DNA from 4 places in the Sodalis sp. RH20 genome. Region 4 is predicted to be linked to each of the others. Evidence: predicted binding sites of a transcription regulator. Region 4 holds the regulator's gene; each other region holds the start of a gene.
The links. The regulator CRP, encoded in region 4, controls carbon source genes, mostly activating them, when cyclic AMP is high. The targets are predictions, from matches to a motif close to ATGTGANNNNNNTCACAT.

Region 1: ACL2XM_RS26835 (PTS sugar transporter subunit IIC) is a predicted target of CRP. The motif match lies at 1,591-1,608, and genes of this name have one in related genera.
Region 2: ACL2XM_RS22355 (PTS mannitol transporter subunit IICBA) is a predicted target of CRP. The motif match lies at 2,942-2,959, and genes of this name have one in related genera.
Region 3: ACL2XM_RS02515 (glycoside-pentoside-hexuronide (GPH):cation symporter) is a predicted target of CRP. The motif match lies at 4,091-4,108, and genes of this name have one in related genera.

What each region holds. Positions count from the first base shown of each region.
Region 1 covers NZ_CP178733.1:5,866,281-5,872,148, forward strand. The annotation lists gene lysA (diaminopimelate decarboxylase) at 1-158, shown strand, start outside; gene ACL2XM_RS26825 (formate/nitrite transporter family protein) at 206-1,024, opposite strand; gene ACL2XM_RS26830 (PTS lactose/cellobiose transporter subunit IIA) at 1,203-1,526, opposite strand; gene ACL2XM_RS26835 (PTS sugar transporter subunit IIC) at 1,722-3,074, shown strand; gene ACL2XM_RS26840 (glycoside hydrolase family 1 protein) at 3,083-4,519, shown strand; gene ACL2XM_RS26845 (PTS sugar transporter subunit IIB) at 4,531-4,848, shown strand; gene ACL2XM_RS26850 (GntR family transcriptional regulator) at 4,947-5,702, shown strand; gene ACL2XM_RS26855 (GNAT family N-acetyltransferase) at 5,702-5,868, shown strand, end outside.
Region 2 covers NZ_CP178733.1:4,904,328-4,910,195, reverse strand. The annotation lists gene ACL2XM_RS22360 (mannitol-1-phosphate 5-dehydrogenase) at 1-676, opposite strand, end outside; gene ACL2XM_RS22355 (PTS mannitol transporter subunit IICBA) at 763-2,685, opposite strand; gene ACL2XM_RS22350 (DUF3053 domain-containing protein) at 3,210-3,926, opposite strand; gene ACL2XM_RS22345 (RHS repeat-associated core domain-containing protein) at 4,494-5,868, opposite strand, start outside.
Region 3 covers NZ_CP178733.1:519,448-525,315, forward strand. The annotation lists gene ACL2XM_RS02505 (porin) at 1-823, opposite strand, end outside; gene ACL2XM_RS02510 (glycoside hydrolase 43 family protein) at 945-2,495, opposite strand; gene ACL2XM_RS02515 (glycoside-pentoside-hexuronide (GPH):cation symporter) at 2,547-3,980, opposite strand; gene mnmC (bifunctional tRNA (5-methylaminomethyl-2-thiouridine)(34)-methyltransferase MnmD/FAD-dependent 5-carboxymethylaminomethyl-2-thiouridine(34) oxidoreductase MnmC) at 4,556-5,868, opposite strand, start outside.
Region 4 covers NZ_CP178733.1:5,376,981-5,382,848, reverse strand. The annotation lists gene ACL2XM_RS24450 (phosphoribulokinase) at 1-181, shown strand, start outside; gene ACL2XM_RS24445 (OsmC family protein) at 814-1,236, opposite strand; gene ACL2XM_RS24440 (hypothetical protein) at 1,196-1,384, shown strand; gene crp (cAMP-activated global transcriptional regulator CRP) at 1,552-2,184, shown strand; gene ACL2XM_RS24430 (YccS/YhfK family putative transporter) at 2,238-4,310, shown strand; gene argD (bifunctional acetylornithine/succinyldiaminopimelate transaminase) at 4,327-5,553, opposite strand; gene ACL2XM_RS24420 (aminodeoxychorismate synthase component II) at 5,712-5,868, opposite strand, start outside.

The DNA of each region.
Region 1 (5,868 bases), 490 kb from region 4:
ACCTGGTGTTCCATGATACCGGCGCCTACGGCGCCTCAATGTCGTCCAATTACAATACCCGCCCGCTGCTGCCCGAAGTCTTGTTCACGCAGGGCCGCCCGCGCCTGATCCGCCGCCGCCAGACGCTGGACGAGCTGCTGGCGCTGGAACGCTTGTAACCCAAAACGGCGGGGTCTTCGCCGGCGGCGCGGCGGTACCCGGGAACTCAGGCTTTGCTGCGCCCGGCCGCCGGCAACGGCGCCGCGGCCGCGGTGTCGGACGCCATGGGGCGATAGGCAATATAATAGACCAGCGCGACAAAGATGGCGCCGCCGGCGGCGTTGCCCAGGAACACGCCGGGGAAGTTGCCCCAGTACTGCGCCCAGGTCGCCTGCCCGGCAAAAATCGCCGCCGGAATCACGAACATATTGGCCACCACGTGCTGGAAGCCGAGATCGACAAACGCCATGATCGGAAACCAGATACCCAGGATCTTACTGGCCACATCCTTGCCGCTGTATGCCAGCCATACCGCCAGGCTCACCAGCCAGTTGCAGCCGATGCCGGAAATAAAGGCGTGCAGGAAATCGGCGGAAATCTTTGCCTGGGCGGTGGCCGCGGTTTTGGCCAGGAACGCGCCTTCGGTCAGGCCGAGCACGTGGCCGAAAAACCACGCAATCAAAATGCTGCCGGCGAAGTTGGCGACGGTAATCCAGAACCAGTTGCGCATCAGCGACATAAAAGAGATTTGCCGCGCCAGCCAGGCAATAGGCAGCGTCATCATATTGCCGGTCAGGAGTTCTCCTCCGGCGATAAGCGTCAGCACCAGCCCCACCGGGAACACCGCCGCCCCTAAAAAGACGCCGAACGACCCCCAGTCGGCGGGCAGGCTGGCGGTCACATGGATATCCAGCATAAAACCTATCGCGATATACGCACCGGCCAGACAGCCGAGCACCAGTAAATAGGGGAGCGGCGCGCGGCTTTTGGTGGCGCCCGTTTGCACAGCGATTGCTGCGACTTCTTTAGGAGAATGAAACGACATGGTAGTTTATATGTTAAAAGAAAGTGGTGATTCGCATCATATCCTCCCCCCGCAGCGAAGCCAACGGTTGGCCGCTAAAAGAGTGTTAAAAATTAAAACACCGTTCTGCACCGACATGGCCGCGGGCTTCAGGCCGCGCCGGCCATTCGCCGCCGGCGCGGCTTAAGGCCCGTGCGGATCAGCGCGCGGCCAGGTCCGCCAGCTCGCGGCGCATCAGGATAAATTCCTGCGCCAGATCCTGGCACAGCATGGCGGTCATCAAATGATCCTGCGCGTGGACCATGATTAAATTGACCGGCACCTTGCCCGTCCCCTCATCCAGCCCGATAAGCCGCGTCTGGATGGCGTGGGCGCGGCGCGAGGCCTGGCGCGCCGCGTCCATCCTCTCCCGCGCCTCGTCCCAGTTGCGTTCCCGCGCCGACTGGATGGCGCTCATGCTCTCGGAACGGGCTTCGCCGGCGTTAATCAGCAATTCCATTACGGTTTGTTCAAAATCTTCCATTCGCCACCTCTATTGGTATACCAAATTTGGTAATTTCATCATATTGGAATTCCAATGTTGGCTTGTGAGAGCATGATCACAGAAAATAAATTCAGTTACGCTAGTTTTTGGTATGCCAAACCCACAATAAAACCTGCCGGCTACCGGCAAACGTGCATATCAATAGGCTTAACTCACTGATGATGAGGTGGTGTCATGTCATTTAAGGATCGTATGATCGATTCTCTGGGATCGTTTGCCACTAAATTTAATAGCTTTCGCTATATTATGGCGATCAAGGCGGCATTTATTACCTTAATGCCGGTCATCATTGTCGGCGCGTTTTCGGTGTTGATCTCCAATATGGTGCTCGATCCGGTTAACGGCCTCGCCAGTTTTAGTTTCTTCGCGCCGCTGGCGACGCTCAAGCCTATTATGAGCAGTATTAACTACGCCACCCTGAATTTTTTAACCATCGGCGCGGTATTCCTAATCGGTATCGAGCTGGGCCGGCTTAATGGGTCACGCACCTTATTTCCCGGGCTGCTGGCGGTAATTTGTTTTATCGCCGTCACGCCGACCACGCTGCAGTTAATGGTCGGCGACCAGATGATGGTGGTCAAGGACGTGCTGGCGCGGCAGTTTTCGGATACCAAGAGCCTGTTCCTCGGCATGTTTATGGCGATTTTATCGGTGGAGGTTTATTCGCGCCTGGAAAAGGTGGATAAATTCCGCATCAAGATGCCGGATACCGTGCCGCCCAATGTGTCCGCGTCTTTTACCGCCCTGATCCCGGCCATTATCACCGTGCTGCTGCTGGCGACCTTTGGGTTCGTCTTCCAGCGCGTGACCGGCATGTATCTGTACGATGCGGTATATAAGGTGGTACAGCAGCCGCTGGAATCGGTGGTGCAAAGCCTGCCGGGCATCCTGGTGCTGATGTTCGTCGCCCAGATGTTCTGGGTCATCGGCATTCACGGCAACCAAATGATTAAGCCGATTCGCGAACCTTTATTGCTCGGCGCCATTACCGTCAATATGACCGCGTTTGAACAGGGCAAGGATATTCCCAATATCATTACCATGCCGTTTTGGGATGTGTATATGAGCATCGGCGGTTCCGGCCTGACCATCGGTTTATTAATGGCGGTATTGTTTACGTCCAAGCGCAAGGAGATGAAAGAAATCGCTAAATTATCCCTTGGCCCCTCGGTGTTTAATATTAACGAACCGGTGATCTTCGGCATGCCGATCATGCTTAATCCGATCCTGGCCATTCCTTTTATTATTACGCCGCTGGTCACCGGCACCATCGGCTATTTCGCCACCAGCCTGGGTTTTGCCGACAAGGCGGTGGTGATGGTGCCCTGGACCACGCCGCCGCTGATTAACGCCTGGCTGTCCACCGCCGGATCGATGGGCGCGGTGATTACGCAGCTGTGCTGCATCGTGGTGTCGTTCCTGATCTATCTGCCTTTTGTCCAGGTGGCGTCGCGCCGCGCGGACCAGGCGCAGCTGGCGGCGGAAATGAGCGAAGCATCCCGCGCGCAAACCCTTAAGTCATCGTGAGGACGGACATGAGCAAGGTTAGCATCGCCATCCCGGCGGATTTTATCCTGGGCGCCGCGGCGTCCGCCTGGCAAACCGAGGGCTGGAGCGGCAAGAAGCCGGGCCAGGATTCTTATCTCGACCTGTGGTACCAGCAGGACCGCCACGTCTGGCATAACGGCTATGGTCCGGCGGTGGCCACCGATTTTATCCATCGCTACGCCGAAGACGTGGCGCTGATGAAGCAGGCCGGGCTGACGCATTACCGCACCTCGATCAACTGGTCGCGTTTCCTGGTGGATCACGAGCAGGTGATTGTCGATGAAGACTATGCGGCCTATATCGATAATTTTCTTGATGTGATGATCAGGCAGGGTATTGAGCCGATGATCTGCCTGGAGCATTACGAACTGCCGGCCTGCCTGTTGGAACACTATGGCGGCTGGCAGTCGAAGCGGGTGGTGGAACTGTTTGTCCGTTACGCGGAAAAAGTGTTCGCGCGTTATGCCGGCAAGGTGAAGCGCTGGTTTTCCTTTAACGAGCCGATCGTGGTGCAGACCCGGGTTTACCTGGATGCCCTGCGTTATCCCTATGAACAGAATACCCATAAATGGATGCAGTGGAACCATCATAAAATCCTCGCCACCGCCCGGCTGGTACAGTTGTTTGAAGAACAAGGCTACCGGCGCGGCGGCGGATCGCTCGGGGTTATCCTTAATCCGGAGGTGACCTATGCCCGTTCCAGCGCTCCCCATGACCAGCGGGCGGCGCATCTCTACGATCTGTTTTATAACCGGGTATTCCTCGATCCGCTGCTGCTGGGCGTCTATCCACCGGAGTTAATGGAACTGCTGCGCCGCCATGGGGTCGAGTGGCAGTACGACGCGCAGGAACTGGATATTATCCGCCGTTATCCGGTGCATGAGGTGGGGATTAATCTTTATTATCCCCATCGGGTCAAGGCCCCCAGCCGCCAGTGGAATGACAATACCCCGTTCCATCCGGCATATTATTATGAGCCGTTCGAGCTGCCGGGACGGCGGATGAATCCCTCGCGCGGCTGGGAAATCCATCCCCGGATTGTCTATGACATGGCGCAGCGGATGAACCGCGATTATCCGGATATGCCCTGGTTTATCGCCGAAAACGGCATGGGCGTTGAACATGAGGAACGCTTTAAAGACCCCGCCGGCGTGATCCAGGATGATTACCGCATCGACTTTATCGCCGAACATCTGTACTGGGCGTTAAAAGCCCGGGAGGAGGGCGCGCGCTGCCTGGGTTATATGCTCTGGGCGTTTACCGATAATGTTTCGCCGATGAACGCGTTTAAAAACCGCTATGGTCTGATTGAAATCGACCTGCAGCAACAGTTGCGCCGGCAGCCGAAAAAATCCGCCGCCTGGTTCGCCCGCTTAAGCGCTACCCGCACCCTGGCGTTAACGCTCGATGACGAAGATAAATAAGAGGAATACCTATGAAACGTATCGTCCTGGCCTGTTCCGCGGGCATGTCCACCTCGCTGGTGGTGACCAAAATGGAAAAGGAAGCGGCCAGCCGCTCCCTGGAATACAAGATTTACGCCATCCCCGAACAAAACCTGCGCGATGAGCTGCAAACGTTCGGCAACGATATCCTGGTCGTGTTGCTGGGGCCGCAGGTGCGTTTTAAGCTGGCGGAAAACAAAAAGCTGACCGATGAATACCAGATCCCCATCGCGGTAATCGATTCGGTGGCCTATGGCACTTTAAACGGCGCGAAAGTACTCGATCAGGCCCTGGGTTTGTTACACTAGCCCGCGCGCCGGCAAACGGCAGGAAGCAAGCCTGCCGTCCTGTCGCGGGCATATCGTGTTTCAGGCTACGCGTTAACGGGCGAGGGGAAGAAGGTGTGATGTTGCAGGAAAAAAAACAGTATCAGGAAATTGGCCGGGATCTGCGGCAGAAGATCCAGTCAGGTCATTACCCGATCGGTACGCGTTTGCCCCCGGAGCGTAATATTGCGGAAACCTACGGCGTCAGCCGCACCATTATCCGCGAGGCCCTGCTGATGCTGGAGCTGGAGGGGGTGGTGGATATCCGCCAGGGATCCGGCGTATATGTGATACGCATTCCGGGCGCGGACACCGAGGGAACCCATTACCTTGAAAGCGAGGTGGGGCCGTTTGAACTGCTGCAGGCCCGCCAGCTTCTGGAGAGCAATATCGCCGCGTTCGCCGCCAAAATGGCCACCAAAATGGACATTGAAAACCTGCGCCGGACGCTGGAGCAGGAGCAGCGCGATATCATTACCAACGAGCGCAGCGAGAACAACGATAAGCTGTTTCACGAGCTGATTGCCGGCGCCACGCAAAACCAGATGCTGCTGGAAACGGTAAAATCCATCTGGCTGCGGCAGGAATCCAGCGCGTTGTGGCAGCAGCTCTACAGCCATATTGATACACGGTCCCTGCGGCTGCGCTGGCTGGCGGATCATCAGAATATCCTGGTGGCCCTGCGCCGGCGCGACGTGATGGCCTCCTACCAGTGCATGTGGCAGCATATGGAAAGCGTCAAAAACACCCTGATGGAAATTTCCGATGCCGATGCGCCGGAATTCGACGGCTTTTTGTTTGAATCGGTGCCCATTTTCCAGGGAAAACTGGTCTGATGCCGGTGGTGATTGCCCCGCTGGCGGACCATGCCCGGCATAAAGAACAGGTGACCGACTGGTTATGGCGCGCTTTCGGCCACGGCGCCGGCCGGGGGTTCTATGCCGCCATCGTCGACAATGGCATGCGCCGGGACGGCCTGCCGATCACCTTTATCGCCCTTGA
Region 2 (5,868 bases), 470 kb from region 4:
GATAGGCGGTGATGGCATGGCCGGTGTTAAGCGTAAACAGCTTACGTTCGACAAACGCCATCAGGTTATCGGTCAGCTCCATGCCGGCGATAGCCGGCGGCTCGCCGATGAACTGGGTTTTATCCACAATCCATTCGCTAAAGGTTTCCACCGTCACCGCCAGCGGATCCTGGGTTCCGGCTTCGGCCGGGGGTACGATGCGATCCACCGCGGAATCGACGAAACCGACGTGCTGCGCCACCCAGGCGTGATACTGCTCGGGCAGTGCCTTTAAGACATGCTGTTTCAACTGGCTGGTGCCGCGCACCATATTTTCACAGGCGATAATATTCAGCGGCCGGGTATTGCCCGCGTCATGGCGCGCGATCAACCCTTTGGCGACGGTACCGGCGATGCGTTCCAGGATCTGCGGCCCTACGGCGGTGGTTACCAAATCAACGTCGGCTATCAATGCCACCACTTCCGCGCCGGTGCTGTTAACGGCGCTGACGCCCCGGACCCTTTCCACATGGGACTGCTCGCCCACGACATGGACCTCGTATTCATGCCTGGCGTTCAAGGCGTCAAGCACCGTTTGGTTAACGTCGGCAAACACCACGTCCACCCCGGCATCGGCCAATAATTTACCGATAAAGCCGCGTCCGATATTACCTGCTCCGAAATGTAATGCTTTCATAGATTTAACCTTGGATTCTCTTAGTTAAAAAGGGGCCAACGCAGGCCCCCTCTCAAATACAACCGTTTCCATCGCCCGCGCTGTGGTTAGGCCGTTTTGCCGCCTTTGAGCAGCTCAAGCACTTCATCTACGTCGGTGGTGTTGATCAGGCGTTGGATAACCGCATCGTCGTCCAGCGCGTTGGTCAGGCTGGTAATGACCTGGATGTGCTCGTTATTGCGCGCGGCGATACCAATCACCAGACGGGCAATATCGTCTTCCTCATCACCGAAACGCACGCCCGCCGGATACTGGCAGAATACCACGCCGGTGCGCAGCACCTTATCCTTGGCCTCGATGGTGCCATGGGGAACCGCAATGGACTCGCCCAGGTAGGTGGAGGTCAGCTTTTCACGATCCAGCATCGCTTCCACATACTCCGGCAGCACGTAACCGCCGTTGACCAGTTGCTCACCGGCAAAACGGATTGCCTGTTCCTTATTGTCGGCCTGACGTCCGAGGAAGATATTGGCCGCGGTCAGGCGGAACAGGTTCTGCTCGCTGTCTTCGAAGCTGTCGTCCAGGGTGGTGATGACTTTATTCTGATTGGTTTCGGTCTTTTGCACCGCAACCAGACGCGCCACCAGATCGGTATACAGCCCGCTGTCCAGGAAGTTGGTCAGCGAGATATGCTGCGCCTGCGGGGCGTGGCGCATGGCCCGCTCGGTCAGGTCGCGGTGGGTGATCACCAGGTCAACATCCTCAGGCAGGCTGTTGATGGCCGTGTTGGTCACGCTGATATTGGTCAGCCCGGCTTCCTTGACTTTTTTACGCAGTACCCCGGCGCCCATGGCGCTGGAGCCCATGCCGGCATCGCAGGCCACGATGATTTTACGTACCGAAGCCAGGTCGCCGGTGGCGCCGGCGGTAACCGGCGCGGCCATGCCTTTGGACTGCGCTTTCATATCTTTTATACGACGGGTGGCGTCTTCAAGGTCGTCCCCTTCCTTGGCCTTCATGCTTTTCAGCAGGATCGAGGCGATAACGAAGGACACGGCAAACGCCGCGACTACCGCGGTAATATTGGCAAAATAGGCGCCTTTAGGCGTCATGGCCAGCACCGCCAGGATGGAACCCGGCGACGCGGGGGAAACCAGGCCGCCGTGCAGCACGCTCAGGGTAAACACGCCGGTCATGCCGCCGAGGATTACCGCTATCAGCAGACGCGGGTTCATCAGCACGTAAGGGAAATAGATTTCGTGGATACCACCCAGGAAATGGATGATGGCCGCGCCGCCGGCGGACTGTTTGGCGTTGCCGCGACCGAAAATCATGTAGGCAATCAGCACGCCCATGCCCGGACCCGGGTTGGCTTCAATCAGGAAGAAAATTGATTTGCCGGTGGCGGTAGCCTGCTGGATGCCCAACGGCGAGAAGATGCCGTGGTTGATGGCGTTATTCAGGAACAGGATTTTTGCCGGTTCGACAAAGATCGAGGCCAGCGGCAATAAATCGTGGCGTACCATCAGGTTCACGCCCGCCGCCAGGATATGGGACAGGATTTCAACCAGCGGCCCGATGGCCAGGAAGGCGATAATCGCCAGGATCATGCCGATGATGCCGGCGGAGAAGTTGTTGACCAACATCTCGAAGCCGCTTTTGATCTTGCCGTCCACCATACGGTCAAAACGTTTAATCGCCCAGCCGCCCAACGGACCGGCCAGCATGGCGCCGAGGAACATCGGCATATCCGCCCCGGCAATCACGCCCATGGTGGTAATGGCGCCCACCACGCCGCCGCGTTCGCCGCCGGCCAGCCGTCCGCCGGTATAACCGATCAGCAACGGCAGCAGGTAGGTGATCATCGGGCCGACTAATTTAGCCAGCGTCGCGTTGGGTGTCCACCCGGTGGGGATGAACAGCGCGGTGATAATCCCCCAGGCAATAAAGGCGCCGATATTCGGCATCACCATATTGCTCAGGAAACGGCCAAAATTTTGTACTCTGACCTTGATATCCGAAGAAGACATAAAAAACACCCCTATTGATACGCGCCGGACAATAAGGGCGCGTGAAAATTGTTGCGACAGTGTTGCATTCTCTGTCGGTAGTTCTATAAGCAGCGGGACTCTACCACGCTGCGTGCCGAATGCGTACTCAGCGGCGTAACTGTGACGAATATCACCATGTCACCCCCTGTTTATCCCCTATATCGGTGATATTCATCACAAATTCCGTATGAAAAAAAACCACAATTATAACTTCAGGGAGTTAACGGCGGGTAAATTGTGATAGAGATCACTCTTGCTTGCTGGGTATTTGTTTGATAAATGTGATTTGTATCACAAATTATTTATCATCCCAGCCGGGCATCGGCGAAGAGAGGGCGATAGCGGCTGATTTAGACGCTAAAAGGCGGAATTGCGTAGCTAAAGCTGTAAGAAAATTACCGCTGTAATACCTGCGTTTTCTCGCACGCACGACAGCCATCATGACGCGGATATGTTACAAAAAGGTGACCCGGCGGGCCACCTTGGTGTAACGCGGCGCGTCATTAGCGCAGGGCCGTCCCTGCGGCGGTCTGCGCCTGCATCAGCTGCTGGTGCTGGCTTTGCAGGCCGGCCATCAGCTCATTATATTGCGTCGCCTGCAGCCGGGTGGGAAAGGCCACCGACGTGGGGCTGTAGGTCACCTGGCTGCCCTGCATATTCAGGAAATTGCCCACCTGGATCAGGGTTTCCGCAAGCTGCGCCGCGCTGGTCACCACCGGCGTCACCTGCTGTGCCGGCTGAATCACCAGCTTGGTATAGGCCTGTTCGTATACCGCCTTCAGGTCGTCGGGCTGCTTTAGCGCGGCGCGGGAGTCATCCGCCTGTTTTTTCAGGCGTTCTATCTGCGGCCCCAGCAGATTCAGTGCCCCTGCGGACTGCTGCAAATCCACCCGGTGGGTAAGATAATCCTGCGGCACGCGGATCTGGCTGACCTGATCCAGCACCGGCAGCAGGCTGGCATTGACCGCCTGGGTATATTGCTGGGTAAAGGTCAGCAGGATCTGGTAGTCGGCCACATAGGTGCCGAACTGTTTTTTCTGATCGTCGGTCAGCGTCGGCAGGCGCTCGCCGCCCGGCAGCACGGTGGTTTGTAAAAACGCCATAAACGCCTTGCGCTGCTCCGGCTCCTTGTCGCCGCAGGCGGTAATCTGCAGCGCCAGCATCAATAGCACTGGAATCATCAGCGCATAGCGCAACTGCGCCAGTCTGTCCCTTAACATCATGACCAACTACTCCTGTAAAATAGCTCACCCCTTTCCCTGGTTACCCAATTAACGCGTCCTGTTTGCAGAGTAAGGATAGTCCACTTTGCGAGGAATAAATATGCTCAAAGCCCTACCGATGGTCTCATTTTTTTACAAAACCCGCGGCGCATCGAACCCATCCACGGCATCAAGGGTAAGGGAGGCACATCCGCTATTGCCATAGCGGTCCGTCAACCGCAACGGCAAGGCCGGAGGAATAAAGCCGTTGCCGGTCAGACTGAAGCCCCAAACGTTATCACCAGCCGGCGAGGGGCCGGCAGACGCATCGTAAACATCGGTCTCGATAATAAAATCAATAAGATTACTTTATTGCATCAGGTCACTTACCTCTATCATGTGATCATTTTAACGAAATGAAATGGCACGACAGCAGCTCTTTTATGATACTTAAATCATTAACGCGGATTTTCTTAGGTTTTATCAAGATGAAAACATGCTAATAAAACACCACATTTATAGTCATGCCGCGCACACAATTATTACTGTATATAAACGATGACTTGATTCAGATATTCCGTCGCTTTATTTAAGACTGAATTTCTTGGTCAAGTGAAAGCGCATGGGATCTTTGATTACGAAGGTATTCGGGGCGTCCCACTCCCATACGCGGCAAAAAATACCGTCAATAGTTTTATAACGCAATCCTTTGTCCTCCAAGTTTTTTAACAAGGTACGTATTGTAACCATTTCAAAATCTTGCGAGGCATGAGAACGCACGGTGATAATATCCACTTTATACTCACTTGCAAGGCGGGACGCAAAAAGATCGTCATCCTTAGGGAATCGCTCTAACCGGTAATTGTGCTGAAAATCACGGCGAGTGACCTCTGCGGGCGTAAAGCTATTGTCGGCTGCTTGCCGCAATCCCAACCTTAGCCTTCTTCCCTCTTTTATACCATACCTCACTTGAGTCCCTTGCGGCGGCGTGAAAAAACCCGCCTCTTGGTGATATTTTCCATGGGACGAAATAATAAGGCGTTCTGAATTTTCAGACCCTTTAAATAAATACAGATCGTCGCCCAACTCTATCCTGTTGCCAAGCGCGATATCTTCAAGACCTCCTCCCCTGGCGGTGTTAGCGCGTCTGGCCGCCAATTTGCCGACGCCCGCCCCCGCCCCCGCGCCTAATCCCAGAGCCAGCGATGCCCATCCCAGCGCCGCCGAGGCCTGCGGATTCTTTTCCTCCAGCGCGATGGAGGCAATGCCTGTCGCCGCCGCCGCCGCTTCAAGGGTAATCAAGACGCCCGCGACCAATGATAGTGAGGCGCCGCCGGTGGGGATGCTCAAGGCAAAGCCTACGACAGCCAAAACGATACCCAGAATGCCCTGCCAGCTGATATGGCCGCTCGGATCGGCGTTATTGACCGGGTCGCCGGCGCAATAGACATAGGCATTGATACCGCCCGCGCCGAACGGACTTAACGAATCCGGCGTATTAAAACGCATCAGCACCGGGTTATAAGCGCGATAGCCGTTGCCCAGGTGATAAGCGCCGCTCACCGGATCGGGACGCTCGCCGGTAAAACCGGGCAACGACGGGCGGAAGGCAGGACTAAAGCCCCAGGGGGTATAACGGACCAGCTCCGAGGTCTGATTTTCGGCCCGTGACCACAGCAGGCTGTTCTGATCATTGGTGGCCGTCAGTCGCAAGTTAGTACCGTCATGCACCGCTGCAGTGGCGCCGCCCAGTTTGGCTAGCCGCACCGGCCGCAACGCGCCGGGTTGCTGCTCGTTGACCCTCTCATCACTGCGGTAATAAAGCGCATGCGCGCCGCGCCCGGTTACCGATTGTCCGACCAATCGATTGAGGGCGTCATAGCCATAACCGCCGCCCGGAGCGGGGCCGCCCGTCACCGAAATCAAACGGCCCAGCGGGTCATAAGCAAGCCGGCGTCCG
Region 3 (5,868 bases), 1.1 Mb from region 4:
CCATATTCTGTGCCTTATTGGCCATGCCGATAGAACCTATGGGCGCCATATTGTGCGTTTCGGAATAAAGCGTGGCCAGGTACAGGCTGTGGGCATTATATTTTAGGCCCGTAGCCCAATTTTCCGCTTTGTCGCCCCGGCCATAGGCAAGTTGTTGCTGCGCCTTGGTGCGATTGGACACTGAATACGCGCCCAGTATGGCACCGCCCCAGTCAAAAGTATAAGAGGAAGAAAAACCGTAACCATCACCATTCGCCTTGGTCGCCATGCGTGCGTCGTTAGAGTTTTCATCATTGGCACCTTGGTATTGCACCGCAAATTTCAATCCATCGGCCAGACCGAAAAAATTGTTATTACGATAGGTCAAGAGGCCGGTTGAACGACCGCTCATAAAACTGTCTGAATAACTGTAGGTCAAATCGTCAAATATCGCCGCAATATCTGTGATGGAAGCGACGTCATACAGCACCCCCCAATTCCGTCCATAATCCAGAGAGCCAAAATTGCTCCATTTCAGGCCAGCAAAGCCCAGGCGGGTTTTATTGCCCGATAAGGCGTCACTGCCGCCCTCGGTGTGATTGGTCTGAACATTATATTCCCATTGACCATAACCAGTAAGCTGGTCATTAATCTGGGTCTGCCCTTTGAATCCGAAGCGGATATAACTGTTATCACCATCGCTGCCAGTGTAATTACTAAAATAATGCCGCGCTTGCACACTGCCGTAAAAATCGAGCTTGTTAGCATCCTTATTATAAATTTCCGCTGCCGACAGATAAGGCGCGGCGAGAATAATCACAGTTGCTGCCATTGTTTTATTCATTGTTTATTTTCTCATATAATGATTATTGGAGTTGCTGCGTTTTAAAACAATAGTTCCCCTGAGAGGGAGAAATTAACGTTCTCCCCCTTCGCATCATGCTGCTTGAACTTAAGGTGGCGCGTTAAACCGCCGCGCTAACGGTAAAGAATGAAAAATTGGCCGTGCCGGCCTGGCCGTCTCCTTTATTGCGCGCCACGGCAAACAAACCGGCTTTTGCTCCTACCCATTTCCCCGGACCGGCGGCAAATGCGGTGGGCAGCAAGGTAAAAGCCTGGCCATCAGCGCCGTAGGAAAACGTACAGATGGCATCCCGCCTGACGGTAATGCGCAAATAGAGCGGCGTGGCGTCCGGCCAGGGTACCAGGTCGCGCTTGGAGATATTGACCTCGCCGCCATCGCCCCGCCAGCCTGTATCCCAGGTCAGGCAATACCGGCCTTGGGACCGCTGCACACTGAGGGCGGCGTAACGTTCGCCATAGATAATAATGCCGGCCTGCTCGCCGTCATGGCGTAGGTCCGCCGTCATGCGGGTGGTAAGGGTAAATTCCCGGGCGGGGAATTTCTGCAGCAAGAGATTGGCAGCATCATAGAGCGAAGGCTGGCCGTCGCGCAGCGGCAGGTGTTCGCAGGCTAAGTGGAGGCCCCGGTTATCCAGGCTCGCCCAGTAGGGCTGGGGATTGGCCTGCCACTGCCATTGCAAGCCCGGACGGGCCGATAAGAAATCATCCGACGTGCGCGGTTCACAGGGCGCGCGGGAAAGAGCGGTTGCAGGTTTTACCCAACGTTCCACGGGTTCGCCGCAGGCGATCACCGGCCAGTCATCCACCCAGCGCAGGGGTTGCAGATGAACCAGGCGGCCATAGGTCCCGGCGTCCTGAAAATGCATAAACCAGCTTTCGCCATTATCAAGCTCCACCCAGCCGCCCTGATGCGGACCGTTGACTGCGGTATTGCCCTGGCTCAAGATTTTTCTTGCTTCATAAGGACCCTGGATGCTGCGCGCGCGCAGCACCGCCTGCCAGCCGGTGGCCACGCCGCCGGCCGGGGCGAAGATATAATACCAGCCGTGGCGCTTGTACAGTTTAGGCCCTTCAAGGGTCGGCAAGTCGGCGCTGCCGTCATAAAGCGCTTGTCCTTCGTCCAGCAGGGTCTGGCCATCCGGCGACATGGCGCACAGCTGCAGCCGATGTTTTATGCCGCTACGGCTATAAGCAAAGGCATGAACCAACCATGCCCGGCCGTCGTCGTCCCAGAAGGGGCAGGGATCGATCCAGCCTTTAGCCTGTTTCAGACAGTGCGGCGCTGACCATTCTCCCAGCGGGTCGGTTGTTCGGCACATAAAAATGCCCTCGTCAGGTGTGCTGAAAAACACCCAAAACAGGCCGGCGTGATAGCGGATGCTGGGCGCCCAAACTCCTTTCCCCGGCTGAAAGGCGTCATACCCCGGCAATGCCAGGCACGGTAATACATGGTTAACGATTTGCCAGTTGACCAGGTCGGTGGAGTGCAGGATCGGCAGCCCGGGCATATGATTAAAACTGGAGGCCACCAGATAAAAATCATCTCCGACGCGTACAATGTCCGGGTCCGAATAATCGGCATGTAGCACTGGATTCTGATAAGTTCCGTCACCCCGATCGGGGCGCCACGGGGAAAGCTCATTGTCATGCATGATTAATGTCCTTTGACGAAGATAAATGTCGCCGCGACGCAGTACCGCCCATTAAAGGCGATTCGCCAGCGGCTCGTCACCGGTAATAATGATATCGCCGGCCGCGGCCTGCGGTATCAGCTGGCGCTGCGCCAGGTCCGCCTGGATATTTGCCATGGTTTTATCATCGAGCTTATAGAAACGGGTCAGCCAATATAAGACCAGGTAAGACAGGCTGGGGCCGACGGTCAGCAAACCGATGATGCCGGTGGTGGCCAGAGCGCTTTGTGTCGTCGATCCGGCCTGGTAGCCAAACCAACCCAGGGAAAATCCCACCAGCGCGCCCGCCACCGCCATGCCCAGTTTCAGCGCGAACAAATTGCCGGAGAAAGAAAGGGCGGTTATGCGCCGGCCGGTTTTCCATTCACCGTAATCCGCGGCATTGGCCATCATATTCCATTTAAAGGGCTGATACATTTGATGGAAAAAGCCAATCAGGAAATAAAGCGGGAACACGACGCTTAGCCATTTCGGCGGCATAAAGAACATAATCACGCCGGTGAGAACCAACAGTAAATTAATGTTTTTAAACATGCTGACCGCATTAAAGCGTTTAGCGAAAAAGCCGGCTGCCATTGCGCCGAGAATGGTGCCTACGACGCTGGTGGTAATAAACGCCGTTTTCATCGCCGTGCCTGTCAGGTCGGAATGCTGCGGATCAAGCATTAGGTAAGTGGCGTAATAGAGCGTGGCGGCGCTGCGCATGACGCCGGCCATGCTGGAAAAGAACGTGATGATGGCCACGATGCGCCACTGATCGTTGGATAGCAGATTTTTTAGATCGCTTAATACGGTTTCATTGCCGCGTGCCTGCGGGTTGATTTGTTCCTGGGTAGTAAAAAAACAGATAAACAGCATAATGACCGCGAGGACACCCATGACCGCCATCGTACATTGATAGCCCAGTTGTTTATTTCCTTTGCCGAACCAGTCCACCAGCCATAATGTGCCGATGGAAACCACCAAACCCGCCGCCGATGAAATGGTAAAACGATAGGATTGGGCGGAAAGGCGATCTTTTTCATCCGAAGTGATGACCCCGCCGAGAGAGCAATAAGGAATATTGATAAAGGTATAGAACAGCATTAACAGCGTATAGGTAATATAGGCATAGACTAGTTTGCCGGTGCCGGTGAGTTCGGGCGTGGTAAAAGTGAGCACCGCAATAACGGCATATGGAACGGCAAACCATACCAGCCAGGGCCGGAAATGTCCCCATCGGGTGCGTACCCGATCCGCTAATAAGCCTGTCAGCGGATCCGATACTGCATCTAAAATACGGGTTACCAGGAACATAATGCCGACCGCGGCCGCTGATATACCATATATATCCGTGTAAAAATAAGTCAGAAACATGGTTACCGACGAATAAACGATGCCACATGCGGCATCTCCCATGCCAAAACCCATTTTTTGCCAAACCGTGAGTTTTTTTATTCTTATCATCATTCATCTCCAGTTAAATGAAAAATCATCTTTTTAGCGCCGCCATTTTATGGATTATTAACAACTGCAACTATTGTAAATTTATGTATGAGCATTATGATTTTTGTTAAATGAGATTATTATCACAAATCGCATGCATCCAGGTAGGTGCGATTTTATGAAAATTAATAAAATAAAATATTAAAAATCAATACGTTATGATTATTCTTGCGGTTATAGTTATTGGTCCTTTAACTTTTGGAGAAAAATCATCCCACGGGTAGAATCAACATTCTATGGACGCTTAAATGTGATATTGATCACACTATAAAGGAGGATTACGCACAAGATATCATACCAATTGTAAAAGCATTCATTTCTCAGAGGTGTAATAGGTATAACAACAGTCGCCATTTTAACCGCCTGCGCCCGGCGTAAAACCGGTCCCCGGCAGAATGGGTATGAGTTTTGGGTGGGGTTTTAATCATGGATTCATCCGCAGGATAATTTCTATTTTGGTAAATATCATTCACCCAGAGAAATATCAGTATTCATTTAACCGGGTGAATATAATATCTTCTTTTACCGAAGTGGATTTATATTTCACGCCCCTTTAACACTTTACGCAGCCAAAAACGATTGGGACTTAATGCCGCCGACTGTGCCAGGTTTAGCGGCAGTGGCTCGCCGAATATCTGGCCGGCCAGGATCTCTGCCGCCAAGGGGGCGGTGCATAAACCGCGCGACCCCAGGCCGCCCAGCATAAACAGATTGGCATACACCGGCGCGTCCGCCACCGCCTCGCCGGCCAGCAGGCGTCCGGGCAGATCGCCATACGCGCGTTGGGTGGCGGCAAAATCCGGCACGCCGCCCAGCATGGGCAGATGATCCCTGGCGCTGCTGCGTATGCTGGCGCGTGCCTCGCCGGCGCTGACATCAACGCACTGTGCCCAGGATTGCCCGGGCAGGCAGGCGATTAACCGGTCGCGGTTGGCCCGCTGCTCATCGGGGCGGTAAGTCATGTCCTCGTCGTCGCGCCGGGCGCTGGCGCCCAGGCAGTGGGTGCGAAAGCCGGGGCTTGCGGGCGTCAGGTAACCGTCATAACACAGCACCTGCTTCAAGGTCCGCAGTGCCGGCTGGTCGGGAACATAGCTGACCTGCCCGCGCACGCTGGTCAACGGCAGCGGGGCGGTAATCGGCCATTGCAGCATGCGGTGCCCGGCGGCCAGCACCACCGTGGCATGGCGGGCCTGGCGCCCCGCGCCGAAATCCAGCAACCAATCGTCCGCGCCGGCGTTTAATCCCCGCACCTCATGGCCGTAGTGCACCGCCATGCCGCGGGACTGCGCGCGCGCGATGATGCCGGCGGTGAATTGGGCGGGGTTGAGCCAGCCTCCCAGCGGATAGGTGACCCCGCCGCTGCCGGTGGCAAGCCCGGTCAGCGCGGGCATGTCTTCGCAGGCCACCGCGCTGATGAGCTGCGCGGGCCAGTCCGTGGCCAGGATTTGCCGCAGCTTGCGCCGGGATCGGTCGTCATAGGCCAGTTGCGTGACGCCGCACCACTGGTGCTCAAAGATGACCCCCTGGCGTGCGCACTCCTGGTAATAGTGGTGCGCGAAAGGAAAAGCGATGGCAAAAAACTGCGCCAGCTCGTCATCCTCATTATTCAGCAGTGGATATAAGGCGCCCTGGCGATTGCCTGACGCCCCCTGGGCCGGGCCGCTATCGGCGCAATAAAGAGTCACCCGCGACCCGCGGCGCTGCAGGGCCTCCGCCGCCAGGGCGCCGGCAATTCCCCCGCCGATAATCGCCACCTCAAGCGGGTCGCGCGCGGGGCGCCGGACGTACCAGGGCGCGCGCGGCGCTGTCGCCAGCGGCGCGGCCAGGCTGCCGGCCAGCATTTCCCGCT
Region 4 (5,868 bases):
CGTTATTCATTTCCGTAGCCTGGCGCATATCGACCTGCCTTACCTGCTGGCGATGCTGCAAGGCTCCTTTATTTCCAATATTAATACGCTGGTGGTGCCCGGGGGCAAGATGGGGCTGGCGATGGAGCTGATAATGGGGCCGCTGGTACAGCAGTTGCTGGAAGGAAAGGAAATTAAGTAAACTCGAGGCATCGGGCGGGAACACCACGCCCGATTCGGCCCCATCGGCATGCTTTCCCTTGAACACGCCAGGATTCGCTGCGGTGTTGGCGGGCCTAGCATACCCTGGGGCGCTCGGTCGGGCGGGAACACCACGCCCGATTCGACCCCATCGGCATGCTCTCCCTTAAACACGCCAGGATTCGCTGCGGTGTTGGCGGGCCTAGCATACCGTGGGGCGCTCGGTCGGGCGGGAACACCACGCCCGATTCGACCCCATCGGCATGCTCTCCCTGGAACACGCCAGGATTCGCTGCGGTGTTGGCGGGCCTAGCATACCGTGGGGCGCTCGGTCGGGCGGGAACACCACGCCCGATTCGACCCCATCGGCATGCTCTCCCTTGAACACGCCGGGTTTGAGCGCGGTGTTGGCGGGCATACCGTGCCATGGGGCGCTCGGTCGGGCAGAGAAACCATGCCCGATTCGACCCCATTGGCGCGCTCTCCCTTGAACACGCCGGGTTTGAGCGCGGTGTTGGCGGGCATACCGTGCCATGGGGCGCTCGGTCGGGCAGAGAAACCATGCCCGATTCGACCCCATTGGCGCGCTCTCCCTTGAACACGCCGGGTTGGAGTGCGGTGACGGCGGGACGGTTAGGCGGCGGGGGCGTGGTGTTCGTCGCGCACTTCAAAGCTGTGGGTCATATTGACCGACGCGCCGAGCATCAGTGAGACCGAGCAGTATTTTTCCGCCGATAGCGTCACCGCCCGCTCCACCGCCTTGTCGGTCAGCCCGGCGCCGGTGACGATAAAATGCAGGTTGATATGGGTAAACAGGCGCGGCGCCTCGTCGCGGCGCTCGGAGGTGAGTTTGACCTCGCAGTCCCGGACGTCCTGCCGCGCTTTGTGTAAAATCGATACCACATCAATGGCGCTGCAGCCGCCGACCGACATCAATACCATTTCCATTGGGCTGGGCGCTTTTTCGCCCGCGTTCCCATCCATCAAAACCTGGTGGCCCGAGGCGGATTCGCCCATGAAAGACAACCCTTCTACCCATTTGACCCGTGCCTGCATTATGATACTCCTGATGAAAAGCTTTCCAGCAGACTACATTTTTGTTGGAAAACTGGCAATGTTACTGAACATACTTCATGCTGAAGCAAGACAACAGAAGACACTGCTTCAAACCTATGCTAAAAACAAGGCTGGATCGGCCTCATGATAATGAAAGGGCAAGAGATCGATCGGAACATCACATTACCAGACCCTAATAAGTTCCCTTACGTCGCTCCGTTTAAACGCGGAGTCAGAGTGAATAATACAAGCGCCGTAACAGGGAATACGATGTCCCGAACCTGGGATAGCGATGACAAAAGAGGATAACAGCGAATGGTTCTCGGCAAACCGCAAACAGACCCGACTCTCGAATGGTTCCTGTCTCATTGCCATATTCATAAGTATCCATCGAAGAGTACACTTATACATCAGGGTGAAAAGGCTGAAACGCTTTACTACATCGTTAAGGGCGCCGTGGCGGTGCTGATTAAGGATGAAGAAGGCAAAGAGATGATTCTCTCCTATCTTAACCAGGGAGATTTCATCGGTGAGCTCGGCCTATTCGAGGAAGGTCAGGAACGCAGTGCCTGGGTACGGGCGAAAACCGCCTGTGAAGTCGCCGAGATTTCGTATAAAAAATTCCGGCAGCTGATTCAGGTGAATCCGGATATCCTGATGCGCCTGTCGGCGCAAATGGCCAGTCGTTTACAGGTAACGTCGGAAAAAGTCGGCAACCTGGCATTCCTGGACGTTACCGGACGCATAGCGCAAACCCTGTTGAACCTGGCGAAACAACCCGACGCCATGACCCACCCCGACGGCATGCAGATAAAAATCACCCGTCAGGAAATCGGCCAGATTGTCGGCTGTTCCCGCGAGACGGTAGGACGTATTCTTAAAATGCTCGAAGATCAAAATCTTATATCCGCGCACGGTAAAACCATTGTTGTTTACGGCACGCGCTGATAGCCCCGTTATACAGGCGTGGTGCTTCGTACCACGCTTTTTTTGCTGACAGTATGTGGCGCCGGTTAATCTACCACCCTGAAGTAAACTATGCCCTGCGGCAAACCATCGTGCTATGCCTGCCGGTGGCCGCCGGCCTGTTATTCGGCAGCTTGCAAAACGGCCTGCTGTTTTCGTTGGTCCCTGCCTGCTGCAATATCGCCGGCCTCGATACCCTGCATAAACGGTTTTTCAAGCGCCTGGCCGTCGGCGGTGCGCTGTTCGCGCTGAGCAGCGTGCTGATCCAGGTGCTGTTGGCCGTGCCGGTGCCGTTGCCCTTGGTGATGCTCGGCCTGGCGCTGCTGTTCGGCGTTACCGGTGAAATCAGCCCGCTGCACGGCCGTTTATTGCCCGCCGCGCTTATCGCCGCCATCTTTACCCTGGGCCTGGCCGGCAATGTGCCGCCCGTCGTGCCGCCGCTGCTGTATATTGCCGGCACCGCCTGGTACGGACTGTTCAACGCCCTGTGGTTCCGGTTGTGGAAGGAGCAGCCGATGCGGGAATCTCTTAGCCTGCTGTATCGGGAGCTGGCGGATTATATCGAGGCGAAATATACCCTGCTGACACAGCATACCGATCCGGAAACCGCCCTGCCGCCGCTGTTTGCCCGCCAGCAGGCGGTGATTGATCTGATTGCCCAGGTATACCAGCAGCTTTATATGCTGTCGGCCAATGATCAGCTGCAGTACAAACGCCTGCTGCGTTCTTTCCAGGTGGCGCTGGATTTGCAGGAGCATATCGCCGTCAGCCTGCACCAGCCGGACGAAGTACAAAAACTGGTGGCGCAAAGCCACGCCGAGGCGGTTATCCGCTATAACGCCCGGTTGATTGCCGCGCGGTTGCGGGTACTGGCGGATGATATTCTCTATCACCGGCAGCCGGGGCGTTTTAACATGGCCACCGCGCTGTCGGCCCTGGAAAAAATTGCCGACCGGCATCCGGATAATCCGGTCGGACAGTTTTGTTATTACCATTTCAGCCGTATCGCCCGGCTGCTGCGTACCCAGCGCCCGCTTTACCGCCGCGACCTGATGGCCGACAACCAGCAGCGGCTGTCGTTTTGGCATGCGCTGGTCAGCTACTGTTCCTTTAAATCCATGGCGCTGCGCAGCGCGGCAAGGCTTGGGATTATGCTGGCCATCGGCAGCAGCCTGGGGCTGGTATTGGATCTCCCCAAACCCTACTGGATTTTAATGACGGTGATGTTTGTCAGCCAGAACGGCTATAACGCCACCCGGGTGCGGATCCAGCATCGGGCCCTGGGCACGTTGGCGGGGTTGGTGATTGCCGCCGGCACGCTGCAATTCAGGCTGAGCGACGGCACGGTATTGCTGTGCATGTTGTTCCTGACGCTGGCGTCTTACCTGGTGTTGCGCAAAAATTACGGCCTGGCGATGATCGGCATGACGGTGACCGCGGTGTATACGTTGCAGCTACTGTCGCTGAACGGCGCGCATTTCCTGGTGCCCAGGCTGGTGGATACGCTGATCGGCTGTATGCTGGCGTTCGGCGGCATGCTGTGGTTATGGCCGCAGTGGCAAAGCGGTATGCTGCGCAAAAACGCCCATCTGGCGCTGGAGCGGGACCAGGACGCGCTGCGACTGCTGCTGCAACCCGCCCCCGAGCCGGCGGCGCTGGCCTACGCGCGCATGAAGGTCAACCAGGCGCACAACGCGCTGTTTACGTCGCTTAGCCAGGCGATGCGGGAACCGGCGTTTAATTCGCGCTATCTGACCGATATGCGTTTATGGGTGACCCATAGCCAGTTCATCGTCGAGCACATCAATGCCATGACCATCCTGGCGCGGGATCACTACATGCTGACGCCGACGCTGGCGCAAAAGTACCTGGCCTCTTGCGAGGTGGCGCTGCAGCGCTGCCAGCAACGGCTGGAATATGACGGCCCAAGCTCAGACAGCCCGGTGATGGATGCCGCCGGCGAAACGCCGGAGCTGCCCGGCACCCTGATGGAACGCCATCTGCGGCGTATTCTGTTCCATCTGGGCGTGATGCATACGATTTCATCGGTAGCCTGGCGCCAGCGGCCGCAGCACGGCAACTGGCTGGCGCGCCGGTTAAGCCATTAGTCTCCCGCCGCGCGCCTTAGGGTTTGGCGGCGATAACCTGCGCCACCGCCTGTTCAAACCGGGCCATGCCCTGTTCGATATCGGCGAACTCCACCACCAGCGACGGCGCGAAACGGATGACGTCCGGACCGGCGTTGAGGATCATCAGGCCCTGCGCGGCGCTGGCGTGCAGGAACTCGCGCGCCCGGCCATGGAACTGCGGCCGCAGTTCGGCGCCCAGCAGCAGGCCCATGCCACGCACATCCGAAAATACCTGATATTTGTCGTCAATCGCCTGGAGCGCGCTGACGAAACGATCGTGCCTTTCGTTAATGCCCGCCAGGACTTCCGGCTGGTTAATCACATCCAGCGCCGCCTCGGATACCGCGCAGGCCAGGGGATTGCCGCCATAGGTGGTGCCATGGGTGCCCACTTTCATCACCGAGGCGATCTCTTCCGTAGTCAGCATGGCGCTGATGGGGAAACCGCCGCCCAGCGCCTTGGCGGTGGTCAGAATATCCGGCGTTACGCCATAGTGCATATAGGTAAACAGCTTGCCGGTGCGCCCCATGCCGCACTGCACTTCGTCCATCACCAGCAGCGCCTGATTCTGGTCGCACAGATCGCGCAGGCCCTGCAGGAATTCCGGCGTGGCGGGCATAATGCCCCCTTCACCCTGAATCGGCTCCACCACCACGGCGCAGGTATGATCATCCATCACCGCCTTGACGGCCGCCAGATCGTTAAAAGGCACATGGACGATATCCGCCGGTTTTGGCCCGAAGCCGTCGGAATATTTCGGTTGCCCGCCCACGGTAACGGTAAACAGCGTGCGGCCGTGGAACGCGTTATGAAAAGCGATGATTTTGGTTTTATAGGGGCTGTGGCGGGTAATGGCGTAGTGACGCGCCAGCTTAAACGCCGCTTCATTGGCCTCGCCGCCCGAGTTGGCAAAAAACACCCGGTCGGCAAAGGTGGCGTTAATCAGCTTGCGCGCCAGGCGCAGCGCCGGTTCGTTGGTAAAGACGTTGCTGGTGTGCCATAGGGTTTCGCCCTGGGCTTTCAGCGCCGCGACCAGCGCCGGGTGGCAATGTCCCAGCGCAGTGACGGCAATGCCGCCGGAGAAATCAATATATTCCTTTCCGTCCTGGTCCCATACCCGGCTACCCTTGCCCCGGACCGGAATAAACTGCGCCGGTGCATAAACCGGCAGAATAACCTGGTCGAAAGTTTCCCGCGTTACTGCGCTATTATCTGTATTCATATGTAATTACCCGGTCCGCAACAAAATAAGAAGTGACATTATAGTCATAAAATATGAATAAAAAATCACTTCAGTGCAATCGTTTTATCACCATTAGAGCGAAAAAAAGCCGCTGCCCGTGGTCTTGTCCGTTAATGCTATATCAACATGCCGATCGGCTAACACGCAAGAAAGTTCGCCAGGAGTTGATGGCCCTGCTCGCTGAGCACGCTTTCCGGATGAAACTGTACACCTTCAAGCGGCAGGGTTCGATGACGGATGCCCATGATTTCATCCCGCGCGCCGTCGCGCAGACTCCAGGCGGTCGCCTCCAGG